DNA from 3 places in the Methylibium sp. T29 genome. Region 2 is predicted to be linked to each of the others. Evidence: predicted binding sites of a transcription regulator. Region 2 holds the regulator's gene; each other region holds the start of a gene.
The links. Region 2 encodes FNR, which switches genes on or off when oxygen is low (the NO sensors DNR and NnrR bind a similar motif). Its sites were predicted from a motif close to TTGATNNNNATCAA; they were not measured.
Positions count from the first base shown of each region.

Region 1: x551_RS06170 (PAS domain-containing methyl-accepting chemotaxis protein) is a predicted target of FNR. The motif match lies at 1,308-1,321, and genes of this name have one in related genera.
Region 3: x551_RS00620 (hemerythrin domain-containing protein) is a predicted target of FNR. The motif match lies at 2,137-2,150, and genes of this name have one in related genera.

Region 1 is NZ_AZND01000028.1:21,531-24,800, reverse strand. It holds gene x551_RS06170 (PAS domain-containing methyl-accepting chemotaxis protein) at 1-1,247, opposite strand, end outside; gene x551_RS06165 (MBL fold metallo-hydrolase) at 1,384-2,367, opposite strand; partial or broken gene x551_RS06160 (DEAD/DEAH box helicase) at 2,663-3,270, shown strand, end outside.
Region 2 is NZ_AZND01000134.1:876-4,145, reverse strand. It holds gene ccoG (cytochrome c oxidase accessory protein CcoG) at 1-1,077, shown strand, start outside; gene x551_RS26165 (hypothetical protein) at 1,102-1,350, shown strand; gene x551_RS14660 (hypothetical protein) at 1,386-1,640, shown strand; gene fnr (fumarate/nitrate reduction transcriptional regulator Fnr) at 1,671-2,411, opposite strand; partial or broken gene hemN (oxygen-independent coproporphyrinogen III oxidase) at 2,579-3,270, shown strand, end outside.
Region 3 is NZ_AZND01000002.1:28,663-31,932, forward strand. It holds gene x551_RS00605 (arsenate reductase) at 1-333, opposite strand, end outside; gene x551_RS00610 (hypothetical protein) at 338-856, opposite strand; gene x551_RS00615 (YbaN family protein) at 923-1,342, opposite strand; gene x551_RS00620 (hemerythrin domain-containing protein) at 1,408-2,040, opposite strand; partial or broken gene x551_RS00625 (PA2169 family four-helix-bundle protein) at 2,312-2,757, shown strand; gene x551_RS00630 (hypothetical protein) at 2,781-3,056, shown strand; gene x551_RS00635 (NAD(P)/FAD-dependent oxidoreductase) at 3,062-3,270, opposite strand, start outside.

The DNA of each region.
Region 1 (3,270 bases), on a different contig from region 2:
TGCGCGAGCGCCCGCACCTCGGAGGCCACGACCGAGAAGCCGCGTCCCTGTTCACCGGCCCGGGCGGCCTCGACCGCGGCGTTGAGCGCGAGGATGTTGGTCTGGAATGCGATCCCGTCGATCACCTGGATGATCTCGCCGATGCGCTGCGACGATGCGCTGATCTCGCCCATCGTGCGGGTGACGTCCTGCACCGCGTCGCTGCTGCGCTGGGTCACCGCCGTGGCCTGGGTGGCCAGGCGCGTGGCCTGCTCGGCGGAATCGGCGCTCTGGCGCACGGTGCCGGTGATCTGTTCCATCGAGGCGGCGGTCTCCTGCAGGCTGCTCGCCTGCGACTCGGTCCGTCCCGAGAGATCCTGGTTGCCCGAGGCGATCTCGCCGGTGACGACGCGCATCTGCTCGATCTCGTTGCGCGCGTCGCGCACGATGGACTGCAGGTTCACGTTCAACTGGTTCAGTCCTTTCGTGAGCTGGCCGACGAGGTCGTGGCGGTCGATATCGATCTTCTGCGTCAGGTCGCCGGCGGCCATGCGATTGGCGAACTGCACCAGCTGCGCGAGCGGAGCGATCGTCATCCGGTTCAAGTAGGCGGCGGCGGCCACCGAGCAGAGCAGCAGCGTGGCGATGGCCGTCAGCGCCGGGCCCAGCGCAGGCCACTGCAGCAGGCTACCGCCGGTGACGGCCGCACCCGTCACGAAGCCGGCCGATCCCAGCAGCGCGGCGACGACACCGAGCTTCACCTGAACCGGCAGGCGCAGCACATTCGAGAGGCGGCCCAGCCAGGTGTCGACCCGCAGGCGGCCGGCGTCGAAACGGTGGACCAGTTGTCCGGCGGCCTTCTCGGTACGCATCACTGCATAGAGTTCCTCGGCACGCTCGACATCGGCGCGATCCGGGGCCGTCCGCACCGACATGTAGCCGGTCGGCTGGTCGCCGCTCATGAGCGGCGTGACGTTCGCGATCACCCAGTAGCAGCTACCGTCCTTGCGACGGTTCTTGACCGGCGCCGACCACGGTTGGCCGGAGGCGATGGTGGCCCACATGTCGCGGAAGGCCTCCTCGGGCATGTCGGGGTGGCGGATCATGTTGTGCGGCTGGCCCAGCAGTTCTTCCCGTGCGTAGCCGCTGACCGTGATGAAGGCCGGGTTGCAGTAGGTGATGCGCCCCTTCAGGTCGGTCGTCGAGACCAGGGTTTCGCCGGCGGGGAAGGGGTACTCGCTGGCTGTCACGGGGGTGTTCAGGCGCATGGGATCCTTTGGCGCATCGATGTGTGCGCCGGATCATCGGCAGTGCGTCGCCTCCGCCATTTGATGCAGCGCAATATCGGAGCGTTGCCGCCATGGCCTCCGTGAGGTCCGTCACGGTGGGGGCTGCCGCCGGCGTTCAGCGTGCGCCGGGGGCGGGCGCCTGTGCGTTGCGCGCTTCGCGATCGAGCCACACGCCGAGGCCTTGCGCGTTGAGCTCGACATCCACCGTCAGCAACTCGTCGATCTGCGCATCGGAAAGCACGCTGCCAGCCGCCCGGAGTCTCCGGCGATAGAGCTGTGCCAGTCCGTGGCGCAGTTGCTGATCGCGATCGCCGGCCGTCGCAAGTGGTCGCGCCAGTGCGACCATTGCATCGATCTGCTCGAACAGCTGCTCGGCGAAAGAATCGACCTCGTCGATGCGGCTGTAGTGGGTGAGGTACATGCAGTCCGGGCGCTTCTCGAGCATGCGCGCGATCGAGGTCTTCAAGGGCCCGGGTTCGAACTGCACCGGCGTCGTCGTCGGCAGGACGTAACGACCGCCTGGGGTCCGGAACTCCGGATACGACAGGCCGAAGGTGTCGCCGGTGAACCAGCCGCGGCTGCGCTCGTCCCAGATGCAATGGTGGTGTCGCGCATGGCCGGGCGTCTCGATCAGCAGCAGCGGCCGGCCCGCCAGGTCGAGCACCATGCCGTCGTGGCTGGCGAGCACGCGCTCGGCCGGCACCGGCTGCACCGTGCCGTAGGTACGGGCCACTTCCTCGGCTCCATACACCGCGCTGGCACCCGCGACCAGTGCGCTCGGGTCGATCATGTGCGGCGCGCCGCGCGGATGCACCACCAGCCGGGCGTTCGGCAACTGCTGCATCAGCAGGCCGGCGGCGCCGGCATGATCGAGGTGCACATGGGTGACGATCACGTAATCGACCGCGCCGCGGTCCAGGCCCTGCACGTCGAGCGCGGCCAGCAGGCGCGGCAGCGCGTCGTTGATGCCGCTGTCGACGTAGGCGGCATGGCCGCCTTCGACGACGAGATAGGCCGCATCGAAGCGAGGCCGCATGAAGCCGGTGTCGATCGCGGTGATGCCGTGGCCAAGCGCTTCGAGGAACGGGAAGGTCGTCATCGCAGGACAGGCGGGGAGTGGTGGGAGGAGGCGATTCGATTGTAGGAATTGCCCGCCGGCGGCCTGTCCACCCGGGGACATGCGCGCCCGAATTCGGCACGGGCAGGCGGGATGTGCGACAATGCTTGCTGCGCTGCAAAAAGCAGCCTCCCTCACCCGCGCCGCGGGCCCCGAGGGTCAGTGCATCGTCACCAGTCCGGCCCCACCCGTTTCCCATCGGGGCCATTGCACCCAGTGCAGTCCGTCTGTTGGTCGATGTGTTTTGGACCAACCTGCCGCATCTCTGCATGCGGCGATGACGGACCCGCCGGCAACCCGGCGGGGATGCTTCGTGACTGCTTCGAATTTTGAATCCCTTGGTCTTGCCGCTCCGCTGCTGCATGCCGTGACCCAGCTCGGCTTCACTGCGCCCACCAGCGTGCAGGAACAAGCCATCCCCGCTGCCCTGAAGGGCGGCGACTGGATGGTGAGCAGCCAGACCGGCAGCGGCAAGACCGCGGCCTTCCTGCTGCCGGTGCTGCACCGCCTGCTGAATGCCGGTGCCGCCGAACAGACCCGCGTCGCGACGCCGCGCGCCGTGGTGCTGTGCCCGACCCGCGAACTTGCCCAGCAGGTGTCCGCCGACGCGATCGACCTGATGCGCGGCGTGGGCGAAGCGCTGCGCGCCGAAGCCAAGCAGCACCCGCTGCGCGACGCCGCGCGCGGCCTGCGCATCGCCACCGTGGTGGGTGGCATGCCGTTCGGCAAGCAACTGTTCGACCTGCGCGGCGCCCAACTCGTCGTGGCCACTCCCGGCCGCCTGCTCGACCTGCACAGCCGTGGTCAGATCCGCCTCGACGCGACGCAGGTGCTGGTGGTCGACGAGGCCGACCGCATGCTGGACCTCGGCTTTGCCGAGGACCT
Region 2 (3,270 bases):
GAAGGCGACCGCCAGGCGCGCCTGAAGCTCGATGCCGCGCCCTGGGGCGCCGCGAAGCTGGCCCGCCGGTCGGCCAAGCACGCGGTGTGGCTGGCGATCGGCCTGTGGACTGGCTTCACCTTCGTCGGCTACTTCACGCCGATCCGCGAACTGGGCGGCGAGGTGCTCGCGCTGATCGGTCTGGCCGGCCCGGGGTCGGCCGGGCCCGGCCCCTGGGAAGCGTTCTGGGTGCTGTTCTACGGCTTCGCGACCTATGGCAACGCCGGCTTCATGCGCGAGCAGGTGTGCAAGTACATGTGCCCGTACGCGCGCTTCCAGAGCGCGATGTTCGACCACGACACCCTGATCATCAGCTATGACGGCGGGCGCGGAGAGCCGCGCGGCTCGCGCCCGCGCAGCCTGGCGCACGACGCGCTGGCCGCCCAGGGCAAAGGCGACTGCATCGACTGCACGCTGTGCGTGCAGGTCTGCCCGACCGGCATCGACATCCGCGAGGGGCTGCAATACGAGTGCATCGGTTGTGCCGCCTGCATCGACGTGTGCAACGGCGTGATGGACAAGATGGCGTATCCGCGCGGACTGATCCGCTATGCGACGCAGAACGGCCTGGCTGCCGGGCAGAGCAGGCTGGACTGGCGGCGTGTGTTCCGTCCGCGCGTGCTGGTCTACGGCGTGATCCTGCTGCTGATCTCGGTCGGCTTCGTCACCAGTCTCGTGCTGCGCAGCCCGATGCGCGTCGACGTGGTGCGCGACCGCGGTACGTTGGCAAGGCTGGTCGACGAAGGGCGCATCGAGAATGTCTACCGGTTGCAGATCATGAACGCCACCGAGTCGGAGCAGCGCTACCGGGTGGTGGTGAGCGGCATCGCCGGCGCGCAGGCGCAGGTGCGTGACGAGGTGCGGCTGGCCCCGGCCGAGTCGCGCTGGGTGCCTGTCGCGGTGCAAGTGCCGCCGCAGAGCGCCGCGGCCCTGGGCCCCGGCGCCCACCCCCTGCGCTTCGAGATCATCCGCGAGGCCGACGGCATGCAGCCGGCGGCCAGCGTGTCCGAGAAATCCACCTTCGTCGTGCCGCGCTGAACGCGGCCCTCTCCGGAGCAACCCATGACCCCGAACGAGAACGCAACCCGCCCGACGCCCGCGCCTGAGCGGCCGCTGCCCTGGTGGCGCGAGCCCATGCTGTGGCTGGTGCTGGGCGGCCCGCTGGCGGTCGTGGTGGCTGGCATCGTCACTGCCGTGATCGCCGTGCGTGGCAGCGACCCGGTGCTCAGCCGCAGCAGCGAACCGCTGGGCAGCGACACGCCGGCAGTGCAGGCGCGCAATCATGCGGCCACGCCGCGCCCCGAGCGCTGAGCGTGGTGCCGCCCGTCGACCCGGAGCTCGCGACGATGAGACAACGCACGCTGTGGATCGCCTGGCCGTCGTTCCTGATGGCGGGTGTGCTGGAGGTCCTGGTGTTCAGCGCAGCCGACCCGGCGGAACTGAACGGCTGGGTCGGGCGCGCGCTGGAGACGGTGTCGCCGGCTGGCGTCTACACGCTGGCCTTCTTCGCGTTCTGGACCGTGTGCGCGCTGACGTCGATGTTGACGCTGCTACTGGCAACGCCGGAGCCGGCCAATACCGAGCCGCGCCGCTGGCCCTGAGTCGCGCCGGGCGAGGCAGGCGGCGAACCTTCAGCAGGCCGGGCCGTTGACGAGCCGGCGCAGCCCGGATTCGTCGAGCACGCGGATGTCGCGCTGCTTCACCTCGAGCAGACCTTCGTCCTGGAACTTCGAGAAGGTGCGGCTCACGGTCTCCAGCTTGAGACCGAGGTAGCTGCCGATCTCCTCGCGCGTCATGCGCAGCACGAGCGACGAGGCCGAGAAGCCGCGTGCCTGCAGGCGCTGCGTGAGGTTCAGCAGGAAGGCCGCGAGCCGCTCCTCGGCCCGCATGCTGCCGAGCAGCAGCATCACGCCGTGGTCGCGCACGATCTCGCGGCTCATGATCTTGTGGAACTGGTGCTGCAGCGGCGTGGATTCGCGCGACAGCTTCTCGAGCTGCGAGTAGGGGATCTGGCAGACCTGGGAGTCCTCCAGCGCCACCGCGTCGCAGGCATGGCGGTCGGTGCTGATGCCGTCCAGTCCCAGCAGTTCGCCGGCCATCTGGAAGCCGGTCACCTGGTCGCGGCCGTCGTCGGCGGACACGCAGGTCTTGAAGAAGCCGGTGCGCACCGCATAAAGCGACTCGAAGCGATCCCCGGCGTGGAACAGCGTGTCGCCGCGCTTCACGGGGCGGCGGCTGCCGACCAGCTGGTCGAGGTGGTCGAGATCGTCGTCCGACAGCCCCACCGGCAGGCAGAGCTCGCGCAGGTTGCAACTGGAGCATGCGACCTTGAGGGCCTCGATGCGGATCGGTTCACGTTCCATGCGCTTCATTATGATCTTGTGCGCCACCCGCGATGGAGCATGTGAGTCGGCGGCAGTGTCGTGAGGGGCAAGTTGCATGATCGACCTCAAGCTGTGCGTGGATTGTCGGAGGCCGCCGGCGACCGGCCTTGACCCAGATCAAGAGCCCGGTGAGAGGCCCTCGGCACAGTCCGGACATGCCCCCTCCGACCCTGACCGACATGCTGGAACCGGCTGCGCCGAGCGAGGAACTCCTGAGTCGTCTGGACGCCGGTGGGCCGCGCTACACCTCCTACCCGACTGCCGACCGCTTCGTGGAGGCCTTCGGCCCCGCTCAGTACCGGCAGGCCCTGGGCCAGCGCCGCAGCGGCGCCCCGGCGGCCGGCGCGGTGGGCGGCGGCACACCGCTGTCGATCTACGTCCACATCCCATTCTGCGAGTCGGTCTGCTACTACTGCGCCTGCAACAAGGTGATCACCCGGCAGCACCGGCGCGGCACCGAGTACCTGGAGTGGCTGGGCCGCGAGGTGGCATTGCACCAGGACGTGATCGGCAGCCGCCAGCGCGTCAGTCAGCTGCACCTCGGCGGCGGTACGCCGACCTTCCTGGACGATGCGGAGCTGTCGCAGCTGATGGCCCTGCTGCGCGGCGCCTTCGACCTGCAGCCGCAGGCCGAATGCTCGATCGAGGTCGACCCGCGCACCGTCAGTGCCTCGCGGCTTTCGCACCTGAAGGCGCTGGGCTTCAACCGCCTGAGCTTCGGCGTGCAGGACTTCGACCCCGAAGTGCAGCACGCGGTGCACCGCGTGCAGCCGGCCGAGCAGGTGGAGGCGCTGATCGCCAGCGCGCGCGCATTGGGCTTCGATTCGATCAACGTCGACCTGATCCA
Region 3 (3,270 bases), on a different contig from region 2:
TACCGCCTCGTCGAAGCCGACCGTCACGCCACCCGGCCACTCCACCACGGGCCGCTTCACCAGCGACGGATGTTCCCTGAGCGCCCGCTGGGCGCTCGACGCGTCGACGACGGACTCCCGCACCGCAGGATCGAGTTGGCGCCAGGTCGTGCCCTTGCGGTTGACCAGCGTCTCCCAGCCGGTGGCGGACACCCATCTGGCCAGCGCGTCGGGAGGCACGCCCTGCTTCTTGAAGTCGTGAAACGTGTAGCCAACGTCGCGGGCCTCCAGCCAGGCGCGGGCCCGCTTCACGGTGTCGCAGTTCGGGATGCCGTACAGGGTGATCGTGGGCATGGAATCAGCGACCGTCGAAGAGATCGTCGCACTGCGGATCGACGTTGTTGCCCAGTTCGGCCACCTTGTCGGAGGTGTCGAGGCTGACCTGGAACCACACGCAGAACGGCGTGTCGTAGCGGTACGACCAGAGCTGGTGCTGCTGACGTGACAGGAAGCGCACGTTCGACGGATGGCCGATGCGCCGCAGCACTTCGTCGCGGCTCATGCCGATCTGCAGTGCATAGAAGTTCTTCTCGGTCAGCACCTGTTCCCAGCGCAGCAGCCGCTGGTCGGCATCGAAGTCGAGCATGTAAGTGTGCTTGCCCATCGGGCCTCGGGCGAACTCCAGCCGCTCACCGGCTGGAGCGAGTGCATAGCGCCCGGTCGGCGGCCCCATGCGCTCGATGACCTGCGCCTGCGGTGTACCGACGGGCAGGCCCGAAGGGCTGTAACCGGCGCAGGCTGACAACGCGAGCACGCCGATCCACAGCAGCATGCAGCGCAGGGTGGTCGATGCAGCAGCGGGGGTCGGCCGGTTCATGCGCAAATTCTGCCCGCGAGCGAAATCCGACCCGGTCGCGCGGAGATCGCGATTGAGCAACGTCGCTCAATCGCGACCTGGCAGCCGCCGCGTCGCGTCCGCCGTCGGCAGGCGCCACATCCACAGCGCAACGGCGGTGCAACACAGTGCGGGCATCCATCGCCAGGGCGAAGTCAGCCACCACCACGACCAGACACAGCCCAGCGTCATCATCACCGTGGCCAGTCGCTTCGCCGCCAGCGGGATCGCGCGATGCGAACGCCACGCCTGAATCATCGGTCCGAAGCGTCGATGCCCGAGCAGCCAACGTTCGCAGCGCTCGCTCCCGCGCGCAAAGCAGAAGGCCGCCAGCAGCACGAAGGGCGTCGTGGGCAACAAGGGCAGCACGATGCCGACCAGGCCCGTCAGCAAGGCCAGCCCCCCCGCCAGCGACCACAGCGCGCGAATCCAGCGCGGCGTCGGGGGAATTGGGGCCTCGTCCTGCATGGACGCAGTATCGGTCCGCCGGAGACCGATCGGTCGCCCGGCCGCCTGGGCCGGTCTCGAGCGCTCTAGACGGACCTCGCCGTCGCCCGCCCGGCCAGTGCTTCCAGCGCGGAGCCCAGACCCAGCAGGGTCGGTTGCGCTTCGGTGATGCGCCTGAAGACATCGGCATACACCGCATCGCCCTCGTCGCCGGCAAGCGGGTCGCGGTTCTGCAGGAAGGCCGCATCGAGTTCGCTCCAGTCCTGATCACCGAGCACGCGCTCGGCCATCGGCAGCACCATCGCCTCCTCCGTGCGCATGTGGTTCAGGTAGAAGTGCATGTAGGCCGTCATCGAGCGCTCGAAACGCTCGCGTCGCTCCTCGCCCTGGGGCGTCTCGGCCATCACCTCGAAGGCCAGCAGCTCGTGTTCGAGTTTGCGGATGAACTGCTCGCCCTGGGCATGGTCCTGATCGAGCCGGTTCAGCACGGCGGTGCGCTCTGCGCTGCGCGACCGCAGCATCGGAAACAGCAGCCGGCTTTCCTTGGCATGGTGCAGGCGCTCGGGAAATTCGTCGACGTAGAAGAGCATGGCGCGCAACATCCCGAAGTCCGGCAGCGTTCCGCGCCGGCGATGCTCTCCCAGCATCAGGTGGATGGCGCGCAGCATCGCAGACAGAGCCCGATGCTCCTGGCGAATGATGGTCAAGCTGGCGTGCACGGGGGGTTGATGCAGTGTAAGAAAGCGTACGGCCACGGCGATAAACACCCGCCGCGCCGTCGGTCGCTAGCGTCGATCCAGACCGCCCAGCAGGCCTTGCGCCAGATCAAGAGGCCGTTCATTCGCAGCGAAGGAGACACGGTGTAGGCGCGTTCGTACAGCACGCGGCGCGATCGCCCTACTGCCTTTGGACTGCAGGCTACCCATCATCGAGTTGCCACGGTCCCATCCATCCCGGGTGGTCCCACTTGCCCAACTTCGAGGAGTTCCCATGAGCGACAAGCAAGTCATCCAGATCCTGAACGAACTGATCGAAACGTCGAAGGACGGCCAGTACGGATTCGCGAAATGCGCCGAGCGAGCCGAGTCCGTCGCCCTCAAGCAGACACTGCAGGCCCGTGCCGCGGAATGCGAAAGCGCCGCGGTGGAGTTGCAGGCCCTGGTCCTGCAGCACGGGGGAAGCCCCGAGGATCATGGCAGCGTCGCCGGCGCCTTCATCGGGGATGGGTGTCGGTGAAGGATGCATTCACCGGCAGCAGCGATCACGCGTTGCTGGAGGAGTGCGAGCGCGGCGAGGACGCGGCACTGGCCCGCTACCGCAAGGCGCTGAAGCAGCAACTGCCGATCGACGTGCAGCAGACGCTCGGCCGGCAGTTGCTTGGGGTGCAGTCCAACCACGACCAGATCAAGGCGCTGCGCGACAGCGTGACGTCCTGAGTCCTGCAACCGACGCTTCGCACATGTCGGACACTGGCTACGATTCCTTCAACAACCGCGCCGAACTGGCTTCGGCGCGGATTGCAGGCTGCTTCTCTTGCCTGGCTATCTTCGAGCCGTCCGACGTGGTGAGTTGGACACACGGCGAATCCACCGCCGTGTGTCCGCTCTGCGGTGCGGACACGGTCCTGCCCCACGTCGGCAGCCTCGCGACATTGCGGGCCGTGCATGCCGGGCTGCTGGACAACTGCGACGAGACGATCCCCGCCGTCCTGACGCTGACGCCCGAGACCGACTAGCAAACTCAGCGCATCTCGAAACCCGGATAGCCGCCGGCGGCCAGTTCTTCGCAGCGTTGGCGGTATTTTCCGACCCCACCGATGTACGAAAGCATGCGGCGCTGCTTGCCCTTGACATTGGTTCCCATGTACCAGGAATCGGTCTTGACCAGCAGCGTCGCGTTGGAGGTCTCGTCGTGGTGAGCCACCCATTCGTCTTCCAGCGCCCGGCTGG